One region of the Pelotomaculum sp. FP genome, then DNA from elsewhere that is predicted to be linked to it. Evidence: riboswitches for the same ligand, from Rfam matches in the RefSeq annotation. Region 1 holds a riboswitch; each other region holds the start of a gene.
What was found. A riboswitch is a leader RNA that binds a small molecule or an ion and turns the genes downstream of it on or off. The one in region 1 is predicted to bind molybdenum cofactor.
Positions count from the first base shown of each region.

Region 2: linked by a shared signal. The riboswitch ahead of Psfp_RS19635 (hypothetical protein) and the one ahead of Psfp_RS09190 (substrate-binding domain-containing protein) in region 1 are both predicted to bind molybdenum cofactor.
Region 3: linked by a shared signal. The riboswitch ahead of Psfp_RS00020 (molybdopterin-dependent aldehyde oxidoreductase) and the one ahead of Psfp_RS09190 (substrate-binding domain-containing protein) in region 1 are both predicted to bind molybdenum cofactor.
Region 4: linked by a shared signal. The riboswitch ahead of Psfp_RS17885 (formate dehydrogenase accessory protein FdhE) and the one ahead of Psfp_RS09190 (substrate-binding domain-containing protein) in region 1 are both predicted to bind molybdenum cofactor.

Region 1 covers NZ_QFGB01000018.1:27,130-33,113, reverse strand. Annotated here, with positions in the region: gene Psfp_RS09200 (molybdopterin-dependent aldehyde oxidoreductase) at 1-1,435, shown strand, start outside; gene Psfp_RS09195 (pyridine nucleotide-disulfide oxidoreductase/dicluster-binding protein) at 1,682-3,991, shown strand; molybdenum cofactor riboswitch at 4,460-4,580, shown strand; gene Psfp_RS09190 (substrate-binding domain-containing protein) at 4,552-5,574, shown strand; gene Psfp_RS09185 (substrate-binding domain-containing protein) at 5,889-5,984, shown strand, end outside.
Region 2 covers NZ_QFGB01000083.1:793-6,776, reverse strand. Annotated here, with positions in the region: gene Psfp_RS19650 (hypothetical protein) at 13-366, shown strand; gene Psfp_RS19645 (GGDEF domain-containing protein) at 366-1,202, shown strand; gene Psfp_RS19640 (hypothetical protein) at 1,878-2,135, opposite strand; molybdenum cofactor riboswitch at 2,220-2,334, shown strand; gene Psfp_RS19635 (hypothetical protein) at 2,342-4,453, shown strand; gene Psfp_RS21890 (hypothetical protein) at 4,429-4,842, opposite strand; partial or broken gene Psfp_RS19630 (hemoblobin-interacting domain-containing protein) at 4,826-5,984, shown strand, end outside.
Region 3 covers NZ_QFGB01000001.1:6,221-12,204, reverse strand. Annotated here, with positions in the region: gene Psfp_RS00030 (iron-containing alcohol dehydrogenase) at 1-577, opposite strand, end outside; gene Psfp_RS00025 (sigma 54-interacting transcriptional regulator) at 1,353-3,410, opposite strand; molybdenum cofactor riboswitch at 3,976-4,092, shown strand; gene Psfp_RS00020 (molybdopterin-dependent aldehyde oxidoreductase) at 4,119-5,984, shown strand, end outside.
Region 4 covers NZ_QFGB01000062.1:7,016-12,999, reverse strand. Annotated here, with positions in the region: gene fdnG (formate dehydrogenase-N subunit alpha) at 1-106, shown strand, start outside; gene Psfp_RS17910 (4Fe-4S dicluster domain-containing protein) at 161-988, shown strand; gene nrfD (NrfD/PsrC family molybdoenzyme membrane anchor subunit) at 1,016-2,182, shown strand; gene hypA (hydrogenase nickel incorporation protein HypA) at 2,323-2,736, shown strand; gene Psfp_RS17895 (P-loop NTPase) at 2,736-3,464, shown strand; gene Psfp_RS17890 (HyaD/HybD family hydrogenase maturation endopeptidase) at 3,560-4,036, shown strand; molybdenum cofactor riboswitch at 4,092-4,212, shown strand; molybdenum cofactor riboswitch at 4,304-4,423, shown strand; gene Psfp_RS17885 (formate dehydrogenase accessory protein FdhE) at 4,699-5,538, shown strand; gene Psfp_RS17880 (molybdopterin dinucleotide binding domain-containing protein) at 5,649-5,984, shown strand, end outside.

The DNA of each region.
Region 1 (5,984 bases):
TCTGCTTGGTGTTGCTGCACTTGTTACAAAGAGACCTGTATACCTCGAATTCAACATGTTCCAGCAGATAACTTATACAGGAAAAAGATCACCATTCTTTATCAATCTCAAGCTGGGAGCTAATAAGGATGGAAAACTTGTTGCTATGGAATCAGACTGGACGGTAGACCATGGTCCATACATGGAATTTGGTGATCTTCTTACAATGAGAGGCCACCAGTTCATTGGCGCCGGTTACAATATCCCAAATATCAGAGGCGAAGGTAGAACAGTTGCTACAAACCATGCATGGGGCTCGGCTTTCAGAGGTTATGGTTCACCGCAAAGCTTGTTCTCATCAGAAGTATTGATGGATGAACTGGCAGAAAAAATTGGAATGGATCCATTAGAGTTAAGATATATAAATGTATATAGAGAAGGCGATACCACACCAACTGGTTGTAAACCTGATGTAATTGCTTTCCCACAGGCAATTGATAAAATAAGACCTCTTTACCAGGAGGCTAAGAAAAATGCTGCAGCCAAGAATGCACGAAGTGGAGATATCAAATATGGCGTAGGCGTATCACTGCTTGAGTATGGCTGCGGACTTGACGGTGCAGATTCCTCGGAAGCATGGGCAGAGATAACACCAGAGGGAGTTACAGTAGGAAATTCATGGGAAGACCATGGCCAGGGCGCAGATATGGGAACACTGAGCTTTGCATATGAAACATTAAGGCCATTGGGAATAAAGCTTGAACAAATAAAACTGGTTATGAATGATATGAGATATACACCGGACAGCGGAGCTGCAGGTGGAAGCCGTTCAAACGTTTTTACAGGTAATGCTACAACAGTTGCATGTAGAAATCTCTTGGATGCTCTGAGAAAACCGGATGGTACTTTCAGAACATACAATGAAATGATTAATAAAAAACTGCCGGTAAAATATGCTGGAAAATGGACTGCACCATGTACTGCATGTGATGTAGCTACAGGGCAAGGAAATCCATTCCCAATCTACATGTATGGTGTACTTTTAGCAGAAGTTGAGGTTGATACTACAACAGGCAAAACTAAAGTTGATAAACTAACTATGGTATCGGACTGCGGTACGATAATTAATAAATTGGTACTTGAAGGTCAGCTTTATGGTGGTCTGGCACAGGGAATAGGTCTTGCGCTTAGCGAAGACTTTGAAGATTTGAAAAAGCATACGACCCTTATAGGCTGTGGGATCCCGGAAATTAAGGATGTTCCTGACAATATAGTTCTTATTCACCAGGAGACTCCAAGACCACTTAGCTATTATGGTGCGGCAGGCGCTGGAGAAATGCCTCTCTCAGCTCCGCATGCAGCGATTGTCAATGCAATTTACAATGCCACCGGAGTACGTATAACTAAGCTGCCGGCATATCCGGAAAAGGTTCTGGAGGGCTTGAAAAACCTTTAAAGTTAGTTGATATATTACATGTTAGTAAACTAAACTAATAAATATGGAATTGGAGTATATGGAAAAACTCCAATTCCATATTTTAATAATCCAGGAAAGTTCGCTTCAAAGCCTTGCAATTTCTAGATTTCATAAAAAGCTTCACCTGAGAAGTATGGAGCGTAGCGAATTGTAAACGGGTAAACCAATAAAATTTGGGTTTTGATGTTATTGATTTATCCGTTTATTATAATGGAGGTATTCTCAATGGACAATGAAAAGCTGCTGAAAACGGGTGACAGGTGTATTTATGATGAACCTGCAGCTTGTACGGCATGGTGCCCTATTCACATGGATGTGGCAGCATTTGTGGCGGAGATGGGAAAAGGCAATTTTAATAAAGCTTATAAAATATTGGAGAAACGAATGCCTTTTACAAGAGTGCTTGGCATGATTTGCGACCATCCTTGTGAAAGTGCATGTGTGAGAGAGGCTGCCGGTGGAGCGATAAGGATATCGGAGCTTGAGAAGGCAGCAGTAAAGCATGGGTACACACCCCCTAAAAAAGCACTGCCCATTCCTAAGAATGCTGGCAAGGTTGCTGTGATTGGAGGAGGTTTAAGCGGGATTTCGGCCGCATTGGAACTTGACAGAAAAGGTTTTAAGGTCACAATTTATGAAAAGTCGGATAAACTAGGCGGTAGATTATGGGATTACGAAGGTGCAAACCTTGAAAAGGCTATTATAGAAGAAGAGCTTCAAATATTCAGCAAGTTAGATATTGAGGTAATTTTTAACAGACGTATCAGCCAAAAAGAATTAAAAGAGATTATTAACGAGAACAATGCGGTTTTCCTTGGCACGGGCGAATGGAATGAGAATCTGCAAATTAATCCTGAGACTTTTCAAGTACAGTATTCATCCCTATTTGCGGGGGGAAGACTGTTATATAAAAATGGCTCTACTATTTTATCGGTAAGTTCAGGCAGAAGAGCTGCAGCTTCCGTAGAAAGATACGTTAAGAGACTTTCCATGACGGCTGCAAGGGAAAGGGAGGGGGCATTTGAAACACCTCTTAAATATGAAGTGGATGATATTGAACCTGCAGCGCCGGTTGTAAGGACCACTGACGTATACAGCGAAGATGAGGCTGTAAATGAAGCCGGACGATGCTTTAAATGCAGGTGCACAAAATGCATTGATTCGTGCAGTCATATGAAGAAGTTCAATATTGGTCCGAAAAATTATACAAGGCAAATTAATCATAACGAAAATGTAATCCTGGGTACACGGTACGCAAATAAGATGATAAATTCTTGTACAATGTGCGGTTTGTGCGGTGAACAATGTCATGTGGGCATCAACATGAAGGATATAATACAGGAGACCAGGGAAAGTATGGTAGAAAAGGGCAAAATGCCTCCTTCTGCACATGATTTTGCGCTGCAGGATATGGAGTTCAGCAACAGCAGCCACTTTTTCCTGGTTAAGTCTCCATCGCCAAAATACGCGCAATCTCTTTTTAAAGGGGATGAATCAGGTACAGAACAGGCAGACTATCTGTTTTATCCCGGATGCCAGCTTTCAGCGTCCTATCCGGAGTATGTCGAAAAAGCTTATAAGTACCTTTTATCCAGGATAAAAGAAGGCGTTGGAATAATGCTTGGCTGCTGCGGCGCCCCCGCCGACTGGGCGGGTAGACAGGATTTGATGAAGAATAGTATTGAAAGATTAAGAGACGCATGGGCTGAAATGGGCAAACCTACTTTTATTCTGGCGTGCTCAAGCTGCTGCGGCATCTTTGAAAAATATCTTCCGGAGATACCTTTTATATCTTTGTGGGAAATCTTTGAACGTTATGGACTTCCGGAAACCGCCCAAAATGGGAAGAACCATATTTTGAATGTCCATGATGCCTGCTCTACAAGGCATAATAAAAATATTCACGAAAGTCTGAGAAATATCGCGGTAAAGCTTGGTTATGAAATAAAGGAACTGAAATATGCAAAAGAAAAAACAAAATGCTGCGGATACGGCGGACTTGTCTATTTTGCGAACCGTGAACAGACAAATGACTTTGTGATAGACCGAATAAACGAAAGTAATGAAGATTTTTTGGTTTACTGCGCTATATGCAAGGATTTGTTTGTGGAGGGCGGTAAAAGCACCTATCATATTCTGGACCTGATTTTTGGGGAGAATTTGGATGAGATAGCGCATAAAAAAATGCCGAATCTTTCACAAAGACATGCAAACAGAGCGCAGCTTAAAAAGAAATTGCTAAGAGAATTATGGAATGAAGAGTCGGAGGCGGAATTAACCAAAATGGAGGATTTAATCATTCCTAGCGAAGTATGGCGCATTATGGACGAACGGTATATTCTTCTGGAAGACATTGAAAAAGTCATAAAACATGCGCAGGAATCCGGCGAACGGTTTTTTAATCCCGAAGATTCAAGTTTCTTAGCCAATCAGCGAATTGGAAATGTTACCTATTGGGTACGCTATATTGAAAAAGACGGGGCAATTCAAGTAGTCACAGTTTACAGTCACAGAATGGAAGTGAAAAAAGAATAGAAAATGAACCCGCTTCAATCTTGAAAGTGTATATGGTGTCCGCGGTATAAAGGCCATCTTGGCGCTTTTGTATCGGACGATGTTCCTGAAGCAGTTGTCACAGTAAAAAGGAAGGTTCAAATGAGCTTGCTCAGCTATCAAAATAGGCTTGGATCAGGGTTTCTACTGATAACTGAATTTCATGTTTAGTGTATTTATTTTATGTTTAATGTTTTAACGTATATCATTTATTTGATGTGTAGCATTTTAATGTCAATTATTGCAATGTTTTATCAAGTCGTGGGGTATATTTCACCTTTATTTTCAATATAACCTATAATTATTTGAAGAGTACTATTATTTTATTGCTTGCAGCTATTTTAAAAATTTAGCAGGACTTTGGGGTTTTTAGTAGAAATTATGTGGAAAAGGCTGTTAATGCCAAGAAAACATAAAAAGCCTAAAACATAGTTTAAAATATAGTACTTTAAAACTTAAAATCTCCGAGCCGGATTTGCCTAAGGCATTATAGCTATGACTGCCGGCCGTTAGGGTGTGACGGGAAACCGTCGTGCCTTCCAATGCGAAAAGGAGACTGCAATGGCGCTGACGCCGGGCCGGCTTTATTTTTCGCAAGCTGTCCGGCATTTTTATTTTTGGAGGTGGTAAATCCGGTTGTAGTGACGATTGGCAAACAAATTATGGAGGGAATTACGTTGCAGGACAAAGTTAAAATGGTTTCCCTGGCTATTGTTATTCTTACGGTTCTCTTGTTTGTACTATCCGGCTGCGCTAAACAGCAAGCGACTGCGCCGCCAGCGCCGGCTGTCGCCGGCCAAATCCTGCTGGCCTCCACCATTGGTCCGATTGACGCCGGGATTGTGGCGGCGCTGGAAGAGAGTTTTGAGAAAAAGACCGGGATACGGGTCAGACATGTGGGCGCCGGTACGGGCGCTGCCCTGGAAATGGCGAAAAGCGGCAATTTTGATGTCGTAATGGTGCATGCCAAGGATCTGGAGGAAAAGTTTGTTGCCGACGGATACGGGACCAAGCGCATTGACCTGATGTACAACGATTTTGTAATTGTCGGGCCGGAATCGGATCCGGCTCAAATCAAGGGACTAAAAACACCGGCTGAGGCGCTGAAGAAAATTATGGATACAAAATCCCTTTTTATTAGTCGCGGGGACAACTCCGGTACGGATGTTGCGGAAAAGGCCCAGTGGAAGGCTGCCGGGCTGAAGCCGGCGGGCGACTGGTACCACGTATATGAAAAAGGTTCGGAAGGCAACGTCAAGACCTTAAAGTATACCGATGAGCAGAACGCTTATACTATTATCGATCGGGCTACATACCTGACCGTGAAAGACCAGGTCAAATTGAAAGTGCTGGTGGAAAAAGACGAGGCCCTGCTTAACTACATTTCCCTGATCCCCGTCAACGCCCAGAAGTTCCCGGAAGTTAAAGACGAGTTGGCCCAGCAGTTTATTGATTTTTGCACATCAATCGAGGGACAGACGATCATCAGGGATTTCGGCAAGGATAAATACGGTGAGCCATTGTTTTTCCCCAATTCCACCGAGGGGAAAAACCTGCCCAAGTAGGTCGTAAGTCATAGGTCGTATGGCGTAGGTATATACTGCATTCCTATTGGGTCAATAAATAAATTAAACACTAATATGAAAATGTAGTTCGCAGTTTCGTTTTTTGGTATCAGCGAGAATAAAAGCTCAGCGAGGTGCGATTTCAATCGCACACGGCGCGCCAGCGCCGCACTTATGGCAGTCAATGTTGCATTTGTGCGAATGAATTCGCACCTACATTTATAAAGACAACTCAGTACGTTATTTCAAGTAAAATATTTGGAGGAGGACTAACTTTGAGTAAAAAGAACTTTTTAGCGCCCCTTATGATCCTCATGGTAACAATGCTTTTGGTCGTTTTCGCAGGGTGCGGCAAACCGCAAGTGAAAGATGTGATCCTCGCCACCACCACCAGCACCCAGGACAGCGGG
Region 2 (5,984 bases), on a different contig from region 1:
GGTGTTTGCAACTTGCATACTGAAACTGTTGCTCCCGGAAGAAAAGCACTATTTTCAATGAAAATAAGCGAGTTTGAGATTCCACCAATTCAGGATGTGTTGCTGATCGGGAGGAGGGCTCCCATAGGCCCGGAAGCTGTAAAGAGAACGGTAGATTTAATGTGTCCTGGTCAGTACGAAATAAATATTATTGAAGAAGGGCCTCTGGAAGCGGTAGTTGTCCGCAAGTCACTATCAAGAATGATCAGTAATGAAAGATTACTGGATATTATTTTAGGTGAAGCAAATAAGGTCGCATCTGAAACGACTTTATTAAAAGCGCATGTTGACATTGTACTTGCAATTAATCTAGAGGTGGAACTCTGATGTCCGGCATTTCTAATTATATGAGGACCCCTGTCATTACGGTTGATATTCTGGACAGTGTCGCACAAGCCGTCTTATTAATGGAAAAAAACTGTGTTGGCGGACTTCCGGTTTTGGAGGACGGTAAACTGTGTGGAATTATTACCTCAAGAGATACCCGGCGTTCTCATATGAACCGTATTGTGGCAGACGCTATGTCCAAAAATCCGGTATGTATTTGTCCAAACACTTCACTTTGGGATGCAATTAATCTAATAGAAGAAAAAAAGGTTGAAAGGTTGCCTGTAATAGAGAACGGCAAACTAGTAGGGATTGTCACTAAAAAAACCCTTCTGACTGAGGCAAGTAAGCATGAAGATACGTTAACCGGCCTTAAAAAAACAATTTATTTAAGGTACCTTGTGGAAAATATTATTAAATATGGGAAGGAAGCAACAATTATCTTCTTCGATATCAATAATTTCGGAGATATCAATAAAAAATACGGTCACGTCAGGGGAGACACCTGCCTGAAGATTATAGGAAGATTACTTTCGGAAAGTACGGAAAATGGTGTTTACTTTCCCGGGCGTTATGCCGGTGATGAATTTATGGCGGTTACCACGGAAGATATTGAATGCTCTAGAGAATGGGCCATTAAGATAATTAACAAAATAGAAGTATCAACAAAAGAGCGTGGAGTACCGATAACCATTGTTGCCGGTATAGCAAGAGGACATAGGGTCGGTACATCAGACTCTTATCTTACTACTGCTGTTGATAATTTAATAAATATGGCCAGCCTGGCCAGTACCCTTTCCAAAGAGAAGGGTATACAAATCACATACGTAGAGTAAATTGAACCCGATAATCCTTATCTCAATAAAGCGCTGACTTTTTGCACTTTTTCATCAGGAAGCTGTCTTGGATGCTGCTGGGGAAACATGACCTGTTTGTATTTCAGTCCGGCGGGTACGCTTCTTTCCGGGAAATCCGGAGATCGTTTCTTTGAAGTGCGGAGAACGCGTTTTTTTTTGTTTTTCAGGGCAAGTCAGGCAACAAGTAATAATCGTTATCGCCGCCGGCGCATGAAACGGATCGGAAGAAAGCAGGCTATGTAGGGTATTTGTGGTTTCATTGACCCGGTATTACGGAATTTTGCACAGCCCCCAGGTAGACTCACGTACATAACCGTAAAATTCAGCGAAATAGGTAATATTACTTCGTAGGTTGTTTGAGGTAAATTTTTGGCCGCCTTTAATAATGTTATGTTACATAATGTTATATAATGTTTTATTGTTTTTTGTAAGTATATACAAAAAAATCAACATATGTTTTGTTAATTTTTGTTGAGTTTAGACATTGTAACAGAATTAATTCTGTTGTAAAATAGAGCTGGATAAACTTACAAGTTTTATTTGAATGCTATCTGTCGCTTGTTCATGCAAGAATTCCTCCTCTTCTGATGTAGCATATCCCTTCAAAATATCTTCTGGTTGACCGGTTGTTCCATCATCATGTCAAGCATAATTTCACAGCTGGCCATGCCCCAACAAAAAAAGCGCCCGTTGTAATCTGCCCAGGTAAATATATCCGGAAAACCCGGTGTTCGTTTTTGTCCCGCCGGACAGGCTGACAGGATGAACAGGTTTAAGATAAGTTCCCCAACATCGGACCAGTGCTCCGAAGCCCGCAGAGCCTAAGGCGGCAAGCGATGACAGCGGGTCCGGCGGTAAAAGCCGCCCACAAAGGGTATGGCCGGAAACAGCCACGCCTACCGTGATTGGCAAGGAAAGCCATATCAGGAGCATTGCAAAGGGGGTATCGTCTACATCATTGGATTAATCCTGAGTTTAAGACCGCCGCGGTTTTTAAAATAAAAATGGCTCTGAAACTCAGCCGCCTAAAGTGCGAGCCATGGCGCTGAGCCGGGGTATGGCGGGAAACGGCCATGCCTCCCGTATTGGAAGGAGCGGAAAAGGAGGGTAGTTGAAACTTGAATGGTTACCTGATACGGTTCGCAAACAATAATAAAAAAATTAAGAAAGGAGCTAAAACAATGAATAAGAAACGTTCTTTATTACTATTGTTGTCCCTGGCTTTGCTGTTATGCCTCGCCCTGCCTATGAGCGCATCGGCAAGTTATGAAACTGCCGTAAACTACACCGGCCAAACCACCCAGGGCGAATACATCATCGACTCGGCATCAGACCTTGCCACACTGGCTACTAATGTCAACAACAGCACAAACTACGCGGGCAGTACGTTCTATCTGGCGAATGACATCACCCTCTCCGGCGCTTGGACGCCAATTGGTGGTTGGAACGGCACCACCGGCGTCCCCAGCGGAACAATGTATTTCTCGGGTGTCTTTGACGGACGGGGCCATACCATCAGCGGTTTGAGCATTACCAGCGCCAGCACCAGCGGCGTTGGACTGTTCGGGTATGTGAACGGCGGCATCGTCGGCAATCTGACGGTGGAAGGTTCCATCAGCACATCCAGCAGCATTAACGCCATCGGCGGCGTCATCGGCTACACCAACAGCAGCGTTGTCTGCTGCACAAGCGATGTGTCAATTAGCGCCTCTAATGCCTCTAATGTTGGCGGCGTCATTGGTATTGTTGAGAATACGCAGACCAGCGGCACGCCGGTTCTCGTCCAATACTGCCAAAACACTGAAACCGTATCGGCTAACAAGCGTCTGGGCGGCGTCATCGGAGGCGCCTATTGCCCCAATGCATCCGGCAGGATTTACGTTGACAACTGTCAGAACACGGGTGCCGTCACCAGCGCCAGCACCGCGTATAAATCCTTCTGTGGCGGCGTCATTGGCTATTGCGAGGCTTATGTCAGCAATTGCCTCAACAATGCCCAGGTTAGCGCCCCAATCGGTGCTGACGGCATCCGCATGGGCGGCATCGTCGGCATTTTGAGCAGTTACGGAACGGCCGACGCCAAAATGGCCAATTGCCTCAATCGTGGCTCTCTTGCAAACGCCTCGTCTAATCCTAACTACGACGGCGCCCTCTGTGTGCCCGAATCCGCCACGTCAATGGACAATTGTTTCTGGATCGACACCATAACCAATGTCGGCCAATTAACCAGCTACAGCGCCACCAATGTGGATGACCTGAGCGCCGCTCAATTGCAAAGTACGGCCCAATATAATGGTTACTACATCTCCTATTACATCAACCAAGAACCTCCCTGGAGTGAAGATCTTGACAACGCCTTCACCTGCACGTCCGGCAGCTATCCTGCCCTTACTTTCCCCGCGACTGCGCCGGCCGACCTCTCCACTTATCCGACAGGCGCCTCGCGCACCGGCAGCGACAGCGCCTATGCCGGCTCAGCCGTGTATTATAACAGCGCTGCTCCCGCCGGTGGCGACGGTTCCTTTGCAAATCCGTATAATTCCTTCGAAACGGCAGTCTCGGCAGCGGTCTACGAATCATACCTCTGTGTTCAAAGCGCTATCCCTGTCAGCGATTACAACAGTTATGGATCAGGCCTCAGCGGCAAAACGATTGCGCGCAGCTATGTATATGACGGCCCGTTGTTTGACGTTCAAAGCGGCTCGTTGACGCTGGGCACTATCACCCTCGACGGCAACTCGACCACCACCGGCAACGCTTCATTGATCAATGTTGAAGGCGGCAGCGTAACCATCGGTTCCGGCGTGACCCTGCAAAACAACAAAACCATGAACAAGGGCGCCGCCATCCGTGTACTTACCGGCTCCGTTACCATGAACGGCGGTACGGTCTCCGGCAATACTTCCGTCCTGGGCGGCAACGGCATTGCTGTATTGAGCACCGGCCCGTCCTCTGGCGGTACACTCACGATTTCGCCGACCTCCGCCATTTCCTTCGGTACCGGCGATTATATCTTTCTTGATTCCGGTAGGAGTATCACCGTCGGAAATGCAGGTAATTTCGCTACGTATGTCCCCGCCAGTTCCTTGAAAGTCAACTGCGCTGACACTAGCAGTGGCACAGTTGTAGCAACGGGAGTCACCCAGGATTTGACTGGCTATTTCACCTATTACGGGGGTGGACACAGTTTTGAATACAATGAAGGTTATGAAGAAATTTGGCTGGAATAAAGAAAGGATAATTGGAAAGTGAATATGCATAAAGCAAAACAAACAATAACATCCTGCGCAATACTGATTGTTTTGGTATGCTTGGTATTACCCGCCGCCGTTAGGGCGGCGGGTAATACCGTATACCTGCAATATAGTGGAAACGGAACCGAAGGAACGCAATCAGACCCTGTAGGTTCCTTCAGTGCCGCAAAAGCCCTTATTAACGACGGGGACAATATCGCGTTGAACGGCACTAAATATTTAAGAATCAGTGGTGCAGAAGCTTGGTCATTGTCGGGATATAATAATTCGAAGTTCGTTGTAGATAATAGCTTCACTCCTACGAATTCACCTAAGAGTGCAGTTAATGTTTTGACGGGTTCGCTTTCTTTGTCGGATATAATCATTGAAAACCAGTCTCCAGCCGTAAATTCCACAACTAAAGGAATTATTGAGGTGGGTCGGGAGACGACACTAACCTTAGGCGCAAATACTACGCTGATAAATACTTATGGGCCTGCTATTTCCCTAGATGGTACCGCCACGGGTAACAGGCTAGCAAATCTTATCGTCAACAGTAACGTTAATGTTACGGGTAATATTGTAGTTGCTAACAATTACTATACTATTAAAATTGCGGGCCCTTTGAGCAGCTCTATTAACATTTTGTTGTCGGCTGATACTGTTTCTGCGGGTACAGCAACCAATATCACAGCCGCAGACGGGTATACGCTAACCCCCGCAGATGTAGCCAAGCTGAATTTGGTCAATGAAAATTACCACCTCGAGCTCTCCAACGGCCAGGTGATCGTTGCCGAAGACGCGCCTGCCATCTCCGTAACAGAGAGCCTTGACTTTGGACCTGTGAGGGCGGGCTACACCACGCCGCCTGCAGCACAGACTGTCACCGTGACCAATACCAGCGATGCGGCCGTCACCCTCACCCAGCCGGAAAGCACCGCGAATTTCACGGTGGGCGCGCTTCCCGCCACCGAGTTGGCCGCCGGTGCGACCGCTACCTTTGAGGTAACGCCCAAGGCAGGGTTGAGCGCCGGCGCCTATACGGATACGATCACCGTTAACAGCACCGGCGGCGGGGTTGCTCCAACCTGCTCCGCCAAGCTCAACGTCTGCTATACCTTTGAGTGCGCCGTCACCGGCCTGACCGACGAGCTTCCCTCTTTGGGGGATGTCTCCACATATTTCAGTGAATTTGGATTTGAGACGACTGCGGCGGTAAGAGCCGGCGGCATCTTTTACATTGATCCCGCACGGAGCAGATTAACTTTGGGTTTCACTGCCAATCCCGGCTATAAGCTTGGCTGGTCGATCGATCAGTATGCTGCCGGAGACGATGAGACGGTCTTGACCCATTGGGATGTAGCGCCGAACCATGTTGATGCCCACTACAACTACAAAGCCACGATCACGGTGAGCTCTGACGAAGCCTATACCACGGTCGCAACAGGCAGTGCCAGCGCCGCCCCCGGCGCCACGGTGACGGTGCCCGTCACCATCGCTAACAACCCCGGCTTTGCCGCCTTTGCCT
Region 3 (5,984 bases), on a different contig from region 1:
TACCAGTTGAAGCAGTCACGGGAGCGGGCAAAGGTATGAGCAGCTCCGGATCAGCAATAGCAGCTTCGCAAGGAACATGTCGCCCGCCAACTGCATATTTTCTTGAATTCTTTGGTGAAGTGATAATGGTCATGCTTGTTACTTCGCTGCCGGTCCCCGATGTAGTCGGAATAGCAATTAATGGCGGCGTGGGGTTCTTGACGGTACCCATGCCGAAGTACTGATAGAGTGGCGCCGGGTTTGTCAATAAAACCTTGACCCCTTTTGCCGTGTCAATTGTACTGCCCCCGCCAACAGCAAGAACTAGATCAACATTAGCGTCCCGGCCAATTTTAGCTGCCGCTTCCATCATTTCTTCCGGAGGATTCGGGACAATTTCGTTAAATTCTAAAACCTCAAGGCCATCATCTTTTAGAATTTTAGCGATACCCTTGGGCATTTCCCCGAGCGCCTTGTCGTAAATAAAGAAAACTTTCTTTGCTCCGTATTCGAGTGCGATTTTCCCAACGTTTTTTGAGACTCCCGGACCAAAATGGATAACCGGTGGAAGATTAAACATACGTTGTTGCATTAACATAAACATAGCCCCCATTCATTATTTTTTGGCAATATTTTTTTACTGGATAACCTTTCCTTGTCACCTCCACCAGCATATAAAAGCAAGATACATGCCAACAGTAATTCCATATTCAATAGCCTAATATAATAACAAGTTTTCAAAATTTTAACAAAGGGAAGCTCGACTTTTTAAAAATGAACGGTTTCTTTTTGTCTTGCCAATCTTATGTGTAAACTTCTTTACTAATTTTAATGCATCATTAATTTTTACTACCTTGGCTGACATCTCCCGAGGAAAAATATGATTTTCTGAAATCAGCTGATGAAAGAATTGATGATAGATGAAATTAAATTTATCGGAAAAATAAAATAAAAGTCAGTTTATTACCATAAAAAGGATGATATGGTCAATGAATAAAGGATGATACAATCAGATTTTACTATTATTACCATACAAGATTATGATTTTTAGCTCATATCGACAATTGCAAGTATAAAAAATCTTTGCAATTTCGAGGGTATAAAATTAATTTGATATCTTCCTATAAAATTATGTGTGATATTTATAAGCTTTTTTTTATTCAATTTGTTAAAAGAAAAAACACTTACCTTCTTCCGTCAGAATAGTAAGTGCATAACTGTTACAAATAATACTTATAAAAGAAAAAAGATTTAAAATTGGTAACAAGTACCTAATGCAGAAAACATCCGTTAATTTGTATGTCCCCCTTGCATAGTGCAACAGAGACCTGGATGATTAACCAGAGAGAATGCCTTTAGATATTTTTCTATTCTTATTCTAATCTAAATTTTAAAACCGTGTTTTTGAGTTTTTCATTGCTATTAATTTTATTACACAAAGTTGGTCTACTAATACCTAAGCGATTGGCAGCTCTGCTGAGATTACCATTTTCCTCGTTTAATACTATTTCAATGATTATTTCCTCACCTAGCTTCATTAAGTTGTTGCTTTTCTTATCTTGAATCGATCTTAATTTGTCCTGTAAATCTTTATAGCTATAAGCTTTAACTATTTTTTCCGGCAACTGGTTTAGAGACAATTTCTTTCCATCATCCAACAAAATAATTGATCTTTCAATTACATTTCTTAGTTCACGTATATTACCTCGCCAGTAATAGCATGATAATGCTGTAAAGAAGTCATCATCCACTTGAAGGTTTTTTAAGCCATATTCTTTAGAATAGAGATCAATAAAGTATTTTGCTAATTCAGGTATATCATCTTTTCTTTCGCGCAAAGCTGGTAGATTTAGTGTGATTGTACCAATTCTATAATACAAATCCTCACGAAAATTTCCTTTATCAGCCTCTGTTAGCAAATCATTTTTTGTTGCTGAGATAACCCTAATATCGATGGGTATATCTTTTATTCCACCAACCCTACAGATTTTACTTGTTGAAAGAGCCCGTAATAATTTTATTTGGGTATTTAAAGGCATACTTTCAATTTCATCCAGAAACAGGGTGCCTCCGAAAGCTATTTCTATTTTACCCGGTTTCCCATTTGCTGAAGCTCCTGTGAATGCGCCCGGTTCATAACCAAACAATTCACTCTCGGCTAAATCGTGAGGTATAGCTCCACAATTTATTGCAACAAAGGGTTTACCCTTTCTTGGACTAGCATTATGAATAGCCTGAGCAAATAATTCTTTACCCGTTCCACTCTCCCCAAATATTAAAACTGAACCATGGGATTTAGCAACTTTTTGCGCTATCATTTTCATTTCGTTGAATTTTTCATTGCTGCCAACAATATCATCAAATGTATAACTAGCCCTATTGCCTGGTAAATTTTGATCTATATTTTCCAGTAATATTACTTTATCTTCATACTTTTTATTAAATATTTTTCTAGTAGACATCAAAAATGATTTTCTTTTGCCTTTAATATCTAAAATAATTTCTTTTTTTTCTACACAATCATTATTGTCATATTGTAGCAGCGTGGAAACATATTTTAAAAGTTCCGGTACGATATCTTGTTCATTAATGTTCAACATATCAATTATTTTATCATTATAACGGTTAATTGAGTTTTTATCATTAATATAAACAGCACCTTGAGGTAAATACTCAAAGGTTTTACTTATAGCTAAGTCATAGATACCCAATTTATCCAGGGTATCCATGGTAAAAGATACATTGTCAAGTATTCTTGCTAAAAATGTTACCAAGACTAAAGTATCTATTTTGTTTTGTTTATAACTGTAACTGGCAATATTTAAAGCGCCGATTACCTTTCCACTGCTGTTATGGACGGGAGCTGCCGAACAATAAGTATCATGAAGATATTTATTGAAATGTTCAGGTCCTAGCACCTGCACAGATTTATTTTCGCGTAAAGCTATACTAATTGCAGTAGTTCCAATATCCATTTCAGATGAGCTGGCTGGAACGGGAAACATATCCCGAAGTTCTAACCCTTGATGCAAATAACTTGAAGCAAGCACTTGGACATTCCTGGCTTGGTTATCGAAAAGTTGTATATTCAAACCTTTTTTTCTGGCCATTCTTTGTAAGGCCAAAACAATATTGCCAAATCTATCGATCATGCCCTTACTATCTGATATTTGTTTTTTTATCTCTTCTGGAGATAAAATTTTTCTGTTGTTTAGGTTAGGATTAACCCCATATTCCATACTTCTCTGCCAGGATTTATAAATTAGCTTGGGAACTATATCTTTATTTATTGGTTTGCCATGAATAAACTTTTCCCATTCATATTCTATTTTGTAGAGCTTGGGCAATGTTAGATCATCAATAACCATATCTGTCTTTTTCATTAATTCATTAAAACAATTATGCAGACTTATAGAACTTTCAGCTTCCATACTTTCACATCCTTGTAAAATATGTCAATATACTGGAAGGTTAGTTCACGGATTAGTCCCAAAATACATGTAAGGAGTTTCTGCGTCATCCTTATATTGTAATAATTAAAAGATTATACCTTGGCAACGTCTATATTTATACCTATTCTTGTAAGAAATTCTATTATTTATTTTCTGTTTCTCCTTCTACCTTATATAAGTATACTCTATTGTGTAATAATTGCAAAAAGTATTAATACAAAGAGTTTCCCGAATTCGAAGATGTATAAATTTTTCTTACAGTGTAAAAAAGATTTATACCTCGGTTAGATAACTCAAAAATAAAAAGTAGCCTTTTTATAAGTAAAAAAACAGGATGTAATTTTCGAAAAATTAATTTAGGCAAAAAAATAGGCTCTATCCTGGATTGAAGATATTTATTTTTAATAAAAAGCTTTTACTGGCATGCAACTTGCTCTTTATAGAGCCGGGCGAGGAGGTGATAGTGGAACATTCCCCATCTATTTCTTACAGGCCGCGGGTTACAATTTTGGCGTTTGACATTGGCGATGCAATGGGTCTGATTCTAATTTTATAGCTCCGATCTTGGCGGGCTAATGCTATGCTAAGACTGCCAGGACGTCAGGTGTGCGGGGAAACCGGCATGCCCCCCAGTGTGGAAAGGAGTACAGAATTATCTATGGTGATAAGCATGAAGGGTGGAAAACAATGGCAACAAAAAAGATGATGCTGTATATTAACGGCTCCGAACGTATGTTGGTTTGCGATCCCGAGACAGATACTCTTGCCGACGTTATAAGACGTCTTGGCCTTACCGGTACGAAGGTGGGCTGCCGCGTTGGACAGTGCGGCATCTGTTCCGTCATACTGGATGGCGCAGTTGTTCGCTCCTGCGTTAAAAAAATGAAAAACATTAAAGACGGCAGCAAGATTACAACCATTGAAGGGATAGGCGCCCCGGCAAATCTGCATCCTCTGCAGCTGGCATGGATCATACATGGTGGAGTGCAGTGCGGGTTCTGCTCGCCCGGATTTATTGTTTCTGCAAAAGCGTTGCTTGATACCAATCTCAATCCCACAAGGCAGGAAGTTCGCGAATGGTTCCGGAAGAACCACAACGCTTGCCGTTGCACCGGCTATAAGCCGCTGGTCGATGCGGTCATGGCGGCCGCCAAGGTGATGCGCGGTGAAATGACCATGGAGGACCTTAATTACAAAATGCCGGCAGACGGGAGAATATACGGTACGGGATATCCCAGGCCGGCTGCCCTGGCTAAAGTAACCGGAACCTGCGATTACGGCGACGACATCGGCATGAAAATGCCCGACGCCCTGCACCTGGCTGTAGTCCTTCCGGGGGTTTCTCATGCCAGGCTGCTTTCTATAGATACTTCGGAAGCGGAAAAGATGCCGGGCGTTGAGAAGGTTATTACCCATAAAGATGTGAAAGGGAATAATCGTATTATGTGGCCCTGTGGCCATATACTCGCCAAAGCGGACGGTTTTGATCGCCCGATCCTGGCTGAGGATATGATCTATCACCGTGGTGATGTTATTGCTGTAGTAGCCGCCAGGACCAGAGCCGAAGCGCGCGCAGCAGCAAAAAAGGTTAAGTTTGAACTGGAGCAGCTGCCTGGATACTTAAATATTCTGGAAACAATGGCTGCTGACGCTCCGCAGGTAAACAAAGAGTACCCCAATATTTATATTGAAGCTCCTTTAATTAAGGGACAGGATACCAGGAAGATCATTGAAAAATCCCCTTATGTCGTTGAAGGCAGCTTCTACTCCCAACGCCAGCCGCATCTGGTTCTCGAACCGGATACCGACCAGGCTTATGTTGATGCTGACGGGGTTCTTACCATCCATTGCAAGAGTCTTTTCCTGCACATTAATATATTTACATTGGCTCCCGGTATTGGTCATCCCGGCGAAAAAATCAGGATTATTGAAAACCCGACCGGCGCAAGTTTCGGATATTCGCTATCCCCTTATATGCCGGGCATCGTATCGGTTGCTACCCTGGCAACCGGAAAGCCGGTTACGATTACCTTGAGTTATGAAGAACATCAGCATATTACAGGAAAACGCGCTCCTTCTTTCTCAAACGCGAGGCTGGCATGCGACGAGAAAGGGAAGATTACGGCCTTGGAATATGAAATTGCTTATGATGAAGGGGCCTATACCGAATCTGCAGACGTGATCGCCCAGAAAGGGCTTCGTTTCGTGGGCGCTCCGTATAAAATTCCCAATGCGATTGGCCTTTGCAAAACTGTTATATCCAACAATGCGGTTTCTACAGCTTATAAAGGTTTTGGTTCGCCACAGTGCTACACCTGCGGGGAACAGATCGTAGATATGATGGCGGAGAAAATCGGAATGGATCCGTTGGAGTTCCGCTATATCAATGTCTACCGTGAAGGCGACGAGAGCATAAACGGCAACAAGTTCTCCGTCTACCCGATGACCAAAATACTTGATAAGATGCGTCCATATTATAGAGAAGCGCTGGAAAGAGCAAAGAGAGAATCTACGCCTGAAAAGAAACGCGGCGTCGGTATCGCCTGCGGCGAA
Region 4 (5,984 bases), on a different contig from region 1:
AAGGGTACCGGGCGCATCTGCCAACGAGCTCTCTCCCGCAGTCGGTGATCCCAACACCATGATTCCCGAATCCAAGGCTTTTCTGGTTAATATCAGAAAAGCATAGGTTCATACAATTCTGCTCGCGCTTTAATTCCAAGCAGAAACCGGAGGTGTTAAGATGTCGAAAGGTGTTTTGGTAGACGTTACCAGATGCATTGACTGCAAGAGCTGCATGGTCGCCTGCAAAGTATGGAACGATTTACCATCCAGGAAGACGGAATTTTCAAATGATCTGGATGCGGGGCAATTAAACTCCGACACATATACGGTAGTAAACAACTGCATCAGTGAAAACGGCGACGAGGTAGTCTGGCGCTTTGTCAAAAGGCAATGCATGCACTGCAAAGAACCTGCCTGCGAGTCGGCCTGCTTCACCCACTCGTTCGTTAAAACCAAGGAAGGGGCGGTTATTTACAAACCAACCGTGGTTGACCAGGACTACTGCGTGGGCTGCCGTTACTGCATGATCGCCTGCCCCTTTGGCGTACCGACGTTTCAGTGGGAAAAAGCATTCCCCTACGTTGAAAAATGTACTTTTTGCTATGAACGCACCCAGCAAGGCCTTAAAACCGCCTGTACCCAGGCCTGCCCCACCGGCGCTTTGAAATTCGGCGAGAGGGAAGAACTGCTTGCTGAGGCCTGGGAGCGCATCAACACCAACCCCAGATACGTCAAGCATGTCTACGGGGAAAAAGAGTACGGCGGCACGTCCTGGCTGTATATATCGGACGTCCCCTTCGATCAGCTGGGCTTCAAGACCGAAGTATTCAACCGTCCTGTTACGGAAAAGTCAATCCCATCCTTGACCTGGCAGGTACTCAAGTGGACTCCCTACATCTTCGTCGGGTGGGGCGCCCTGCTGACCGCCATGCGCGCTTACACCAAGAGGCGCGCTGAGGTGCACAATGAGGAGGAAATGTACGGGCCTGTTGATCCCAAGGAGTAAATTTCAGTTAACTGGAGGTGAGAATATATGTACGGAAGAAATTGGAGCTTTAGAATTACCTGGTTCAGAATACTGATGATCATAATGGTGCTTATCGCGGTTGCAGCTGCCCTGTACCGTTTCATCTTCGGACTGGGAGCGGTAACCAACTTAAACGACCAGTGGCCCTGGGGCCTGTGGATTGGCTTTGACCTCCTGTGCGGCATCGCACTGGCGGGCGGCGGCTTCAGTACGGCGCTGGTCGTCCACGTCCTGCACCGGGACAAATACCTCCCCATCGCCCGCGCAGCGCTGTTAACTTCCTTGCTTGGTTACATTATCTCCATGGTCAGCCTTTTCCTGGATATCGGTAGATGGTTTAACTTCTGGAGGCCTTTCTTTTACTGGGGTTTCCACTCGGTATTGTTCGAAGTATTCTGGTGTATTTCACTATATACGACTATCCAGGTCCTGGAGTTTGGTGATATCTTCTTTGAGAAGGTGAAGTTCCCAGCTTTGAAAAAGATCCTGGGCTACATGATGACGCCGCTGCTGATCCTTGGCATCGTCCTGCCCAGCCTGCACCAATCCTCCCTGGGTTCGCTCTACATCGTTGCTATTGATAAGCTCTACCCACTGTGGTGGTCCATGCTGATCCCGTTCTTCTTCGTCTGGTCCGCTTTCTTCCTGGGGCCGGCCATGGTTACCGTTGAGGGCACCCTGGCGTCGAGAGCTTATGGACGTCAGCCGGAGCTGCCGGTATTTCAAAGCATGACCAAGCTCACCATGTGGATGATGATCATCTACTTTATCGTCAAGATGATCGATCTCAACTACCGTGGTGTGTTCGGGATGGCCTTCAACGGTTCTTACGAGAGCAACATGTTCTTGATCGAAATGATTGTCTTTGTCCTGCTGCCGATTTTCATGTACGCCATCCCCTCCATTCGCACCAAATTGTGGGGGGTTGTAACGGCTTCTCTCCTGGTGGTAGTTGGTGTTGTGTTTAACCGCATGAATGTGGTCTTCACCGGGATGGCCAAGAGCGTGGGCGGCAGCTACTTCCCGAGCATCTGGGAATTCCTGATTACCATCGGCATGTGGAGCGCGCTGGCCCTGGCCTACCTGTTTATCGTAGAGAACTTCTCTATCCTGCCCAAGGAAGAGCATACTCACAGCACGCACACCAGCTACGGACCAAGCTTCCATGCTTAAATGCTAAGCAAAAGTGTCTTTTCTGGCGGGGGGGAGATCACATCCCCCCATTTTTTCTTGTTTGTCCAAGCATGCTTACTTGTTTTATAATAAACAAAGAATGTACGCGATATAAAATACAAATACCGGAGATGGATATTATGCACGAATGGGCGCTGGCGGAATCCATAATTGTTACCGTCATAAAAGAATCCGAAAAAGAAAAATTAAGCAAGATTTTAAAGGTTACGGTAAAAATCGGTGAGCTACAGTCAATTGAACTTGATATTTTTAAATTTGCCCTGGAAAATATGGTTGAGTTGTACAAACCTCCTGTGGATCTGGAAAATATTCACCTGGAGATAGACAGGTGCATCCTCAAGTGCAAAGTCTGCGGCAATAATTGGAACTACCGTGATACTCCCAAAAAACTGGCAGAGGACGAAAAAGAAGCTATCCATTTTGTGCCCGAAGTTGCCCATACTTATATGAGGTGCACCCAGTGCGGCAGCCCCGATTTTGAAATACTGCAGGGGCGCGGCGTGTGGATCGATTCAATAGAAGGGGAGAAATAATGGATCCAAGACTAAATATTATTAATAAAAGGTTGGAAAACATCAATAGAATCATTGCTGTCTCTGGTGGCAAGGGCGGCATCGGCAAAAGCCAAACCGCGGCGGCCCTGGCGCTGTATCTATCCAGCCAAAATTACCGGGTGGGACTTTTGGATTTGGATTTTTGTGGTCCCTCTTCTCACGTAATCCTGGGGATTGAAGGGGTTTTCCCGGAGGAAGACATGGGTATCATACCACCGCTGGTCAACGGTATTCGTTTTATGTCAATCACGTTCTTCAGCGGCGGTCAACCTTCTCCGCTGCGCGGGGGAGAAATCTCCAATGCCATCATTGAAATACTGGCCATAACCCGTTGGGAGTCACTGGACTTCTTAATTGTCGATATGCCTCCCGGCACCGGTGACCCAACCCTGGATGTAATCCGCCTGATGGAGAGGGTTGAATTTCTTCTGGTCACCACGCCGTCACGGGTGGCCCGGGAAGTAATGAAAAAGGAATTATCGGTATTGAAAGAGCTCCGCATCCCGGTCATTGGAGTCCTGGAGAACATGAAAATAAAAAAGGATTCCCCCGCTGGAGAGGCTCTGGCCGGCCTAAAGGTCCCCTTTCTTGGTTCAATTGACTTTGATGAAGGCCTTGAGGAAGCCCTGGGTGACACTGATAAACTGCTGCATACCAATTTTATCAAACAGTTGGGCCAAATACTGAGCAATTCGAAGATCATATAATAAATTGAAATCGCACCTGCATCGACTGATATTTTCATGATACGTGGCGCCGGCATAGCGGCCCCTATAAACGAACCTGCGAGGATCTACTGAAAATGGATCAAGAGAACAGCAAAAAAATATTTGTAATCGGCGTTGGCAACCTGCTTCTGGGTGATGAGGGTATTGGCATACATCTAATCCAGGCGATGAAAAAGGAGCGCCTGCCCCGTTATGTCGAACTGGTCGACGGTGGCACCGCCGGGATTGACCTGCTGTACTGGCTGGAAGAAGCAGATTACGCTATCATAGTTGATTGCGTTGAAGCCGGGGCAGAACCAGGAGCTATTTTTCGTGTTCCCGGAGATGAGCTGCTCATTAAATCCAAAGGCCAACTCATCTCCCTGCACGATATTAATCTTAGCGAAGTATTATTATTAGCAACTAAAATGAATAAGCTTCCCCCTACGATAATTTTTGGTATCCAGCCGGAGGCTATCGGTTACCAAACCGAGCTGTCACCAACCCTTCAAAATACACTCCCCCGTTTGATGCAACTTATAAAAAAGGAAATATTAAAAATTTTTGCATAAAAAATATTTTATATTATTGTAATTAGAAGGAATTTTAAATATTTAGTGGAAAATTATCATTATATTTCTCCGAGCCGGATTATAACCTAAGCAATTGGTATGGTTTACCGGCCGTTAGGGCTCACCGGGAAACTGCTGGGCCTCCCATTGTGGAAAGGAGATTTTTAAACAAAGGTAAAACTTTGTCCTTTTCACATGGGATAAAGTTTTTTGTGTTTTCAACAGGTTTTTTAGAGATAGTTTTTGCAGTAAATGTCTTTTTGAAAATTTAATTAGCTGCTCCGAGCCAGTTACAACCTAAGCAGTTGGTATGGTTTACTGGCCGTTAGGGTTCATCGGGAAACTGTTGGGCCTCCCACTGTGGAAAGGAGATCTTTAAACAAAGGTAAAACTCTGTCCTTTTCACGTTGGATAAAGCTTTACCTTTTTGTTTTTAGAGGTATTTATTCATTCTAAATCTTATAAAAGGCGCTACTAGAGTCTTATCCGTAAGGGATCCTCTTTAAAATTTTGGCAGCCTAAATGCGACCAAATGTGAAGCATGGTTCATAAGCAACTGGTTAAAGGGGGGTGCATATATAGACATATATAACTTGTTGGGTATTTTATTAATTCATTCACAGGGAGGGTTCTAGAAAACTCATAGAAAGTGAGCGTTTTGAATGACAAACAATACGGTCCAGCAAATGCTTATTGATTTCAACAAGGAGTTTACAAAGATTGTTCTTCCGGATGATGCAGTTACGGTTGTTAGGCCGCAGGCTGGGTTATTAAAGTCGTTAAGGGAAAATGATGTGCCTATAATAAAGGTCTGCCCACCGCAGGCAAATGCGGATATGTTTTTTGATGTTTTAAAAGACGTTGCAGGCATCGTTGTAAAGCATAAACCGGACTTGGAGCGTGATATAAACAAAATTTTAAGCGCTTTACCGGCTGCCGCTGAGGCAAGAGAACTTTTTGTTATGCAGGCCTTCACACCTGGTACAAACCTGCTGGAATCTTTCAATGAGGAATTATCCCCTGAAAGCTTAGGCTTTATCTTAAACCATGTGGTCAAACCGTTTATGAAGCAGTACGCACGTAAGGTCTCTACTTTTTTTGCCCCTGAACAATGGCTAAAAGGCACCTGCCCGGTTTGCGGCGGCAAACCCACCCTGGCACTGCTTGAAAAGGAAGAAGGGAAGAGATATCTGTACTGCGGTATGTGTGAGGCAAGATGGAGATTCCAGCGCCTGGGCTGCCCTTACTGCTCCAGTAATGAATCACGGTTCTTCAACGTGGAAGGAATGGAGCAATACCGCGTTTATTATTGCGACAACTGTCACGGTTATATAAAAACTCTCAATGAGGCCATGATGTTTGACAGCAGCAATTTGGATTTATTCTGGGAAGACATCAATACTGTCCACCTGGACCTATTGGCGTTGCAGGAAGGCTATGTTAATCAACCAGTTGAAATTACTGAGATCGCTCACTTTCATGTCAAAGGAGGTCAAGTTTGAGAAGCAAAAGGACGGCCCCCTGCCGGAACACTACGAGCCGGTGGAAAGCCCGATAAATAACCTGCTGGGTAACCAACAAAGCAATCCGTTGGCTGTAAAATACAAGGTGAATTCGTCAAACTCGCGCTGGTGGCTTCGCCGGACTTCCCGTATGTCGCGACTCCCACCGGCTGGTAGAGCACTACCAGAGCGGCGCCGTGACCAGAAACTGTCCCAAACTGGTGGAACTGCAACCGGAAATGTTCGCGACCATATCACTGGGACTGGCCAATAAACTGATAGTCAAGCCGGGTGATATGTTAGTTATAAACAGCATCCGCGGCGAAATTAAATGCCGGGCCAACGTACTGCCGATCATTAACCCGCTCAAGGTCGCAGACAGGAAAATCGAAATTATCGGCCTGCCCTGGCACTTCGGTTACCAGGGAATAGCGACCGGCGGCACA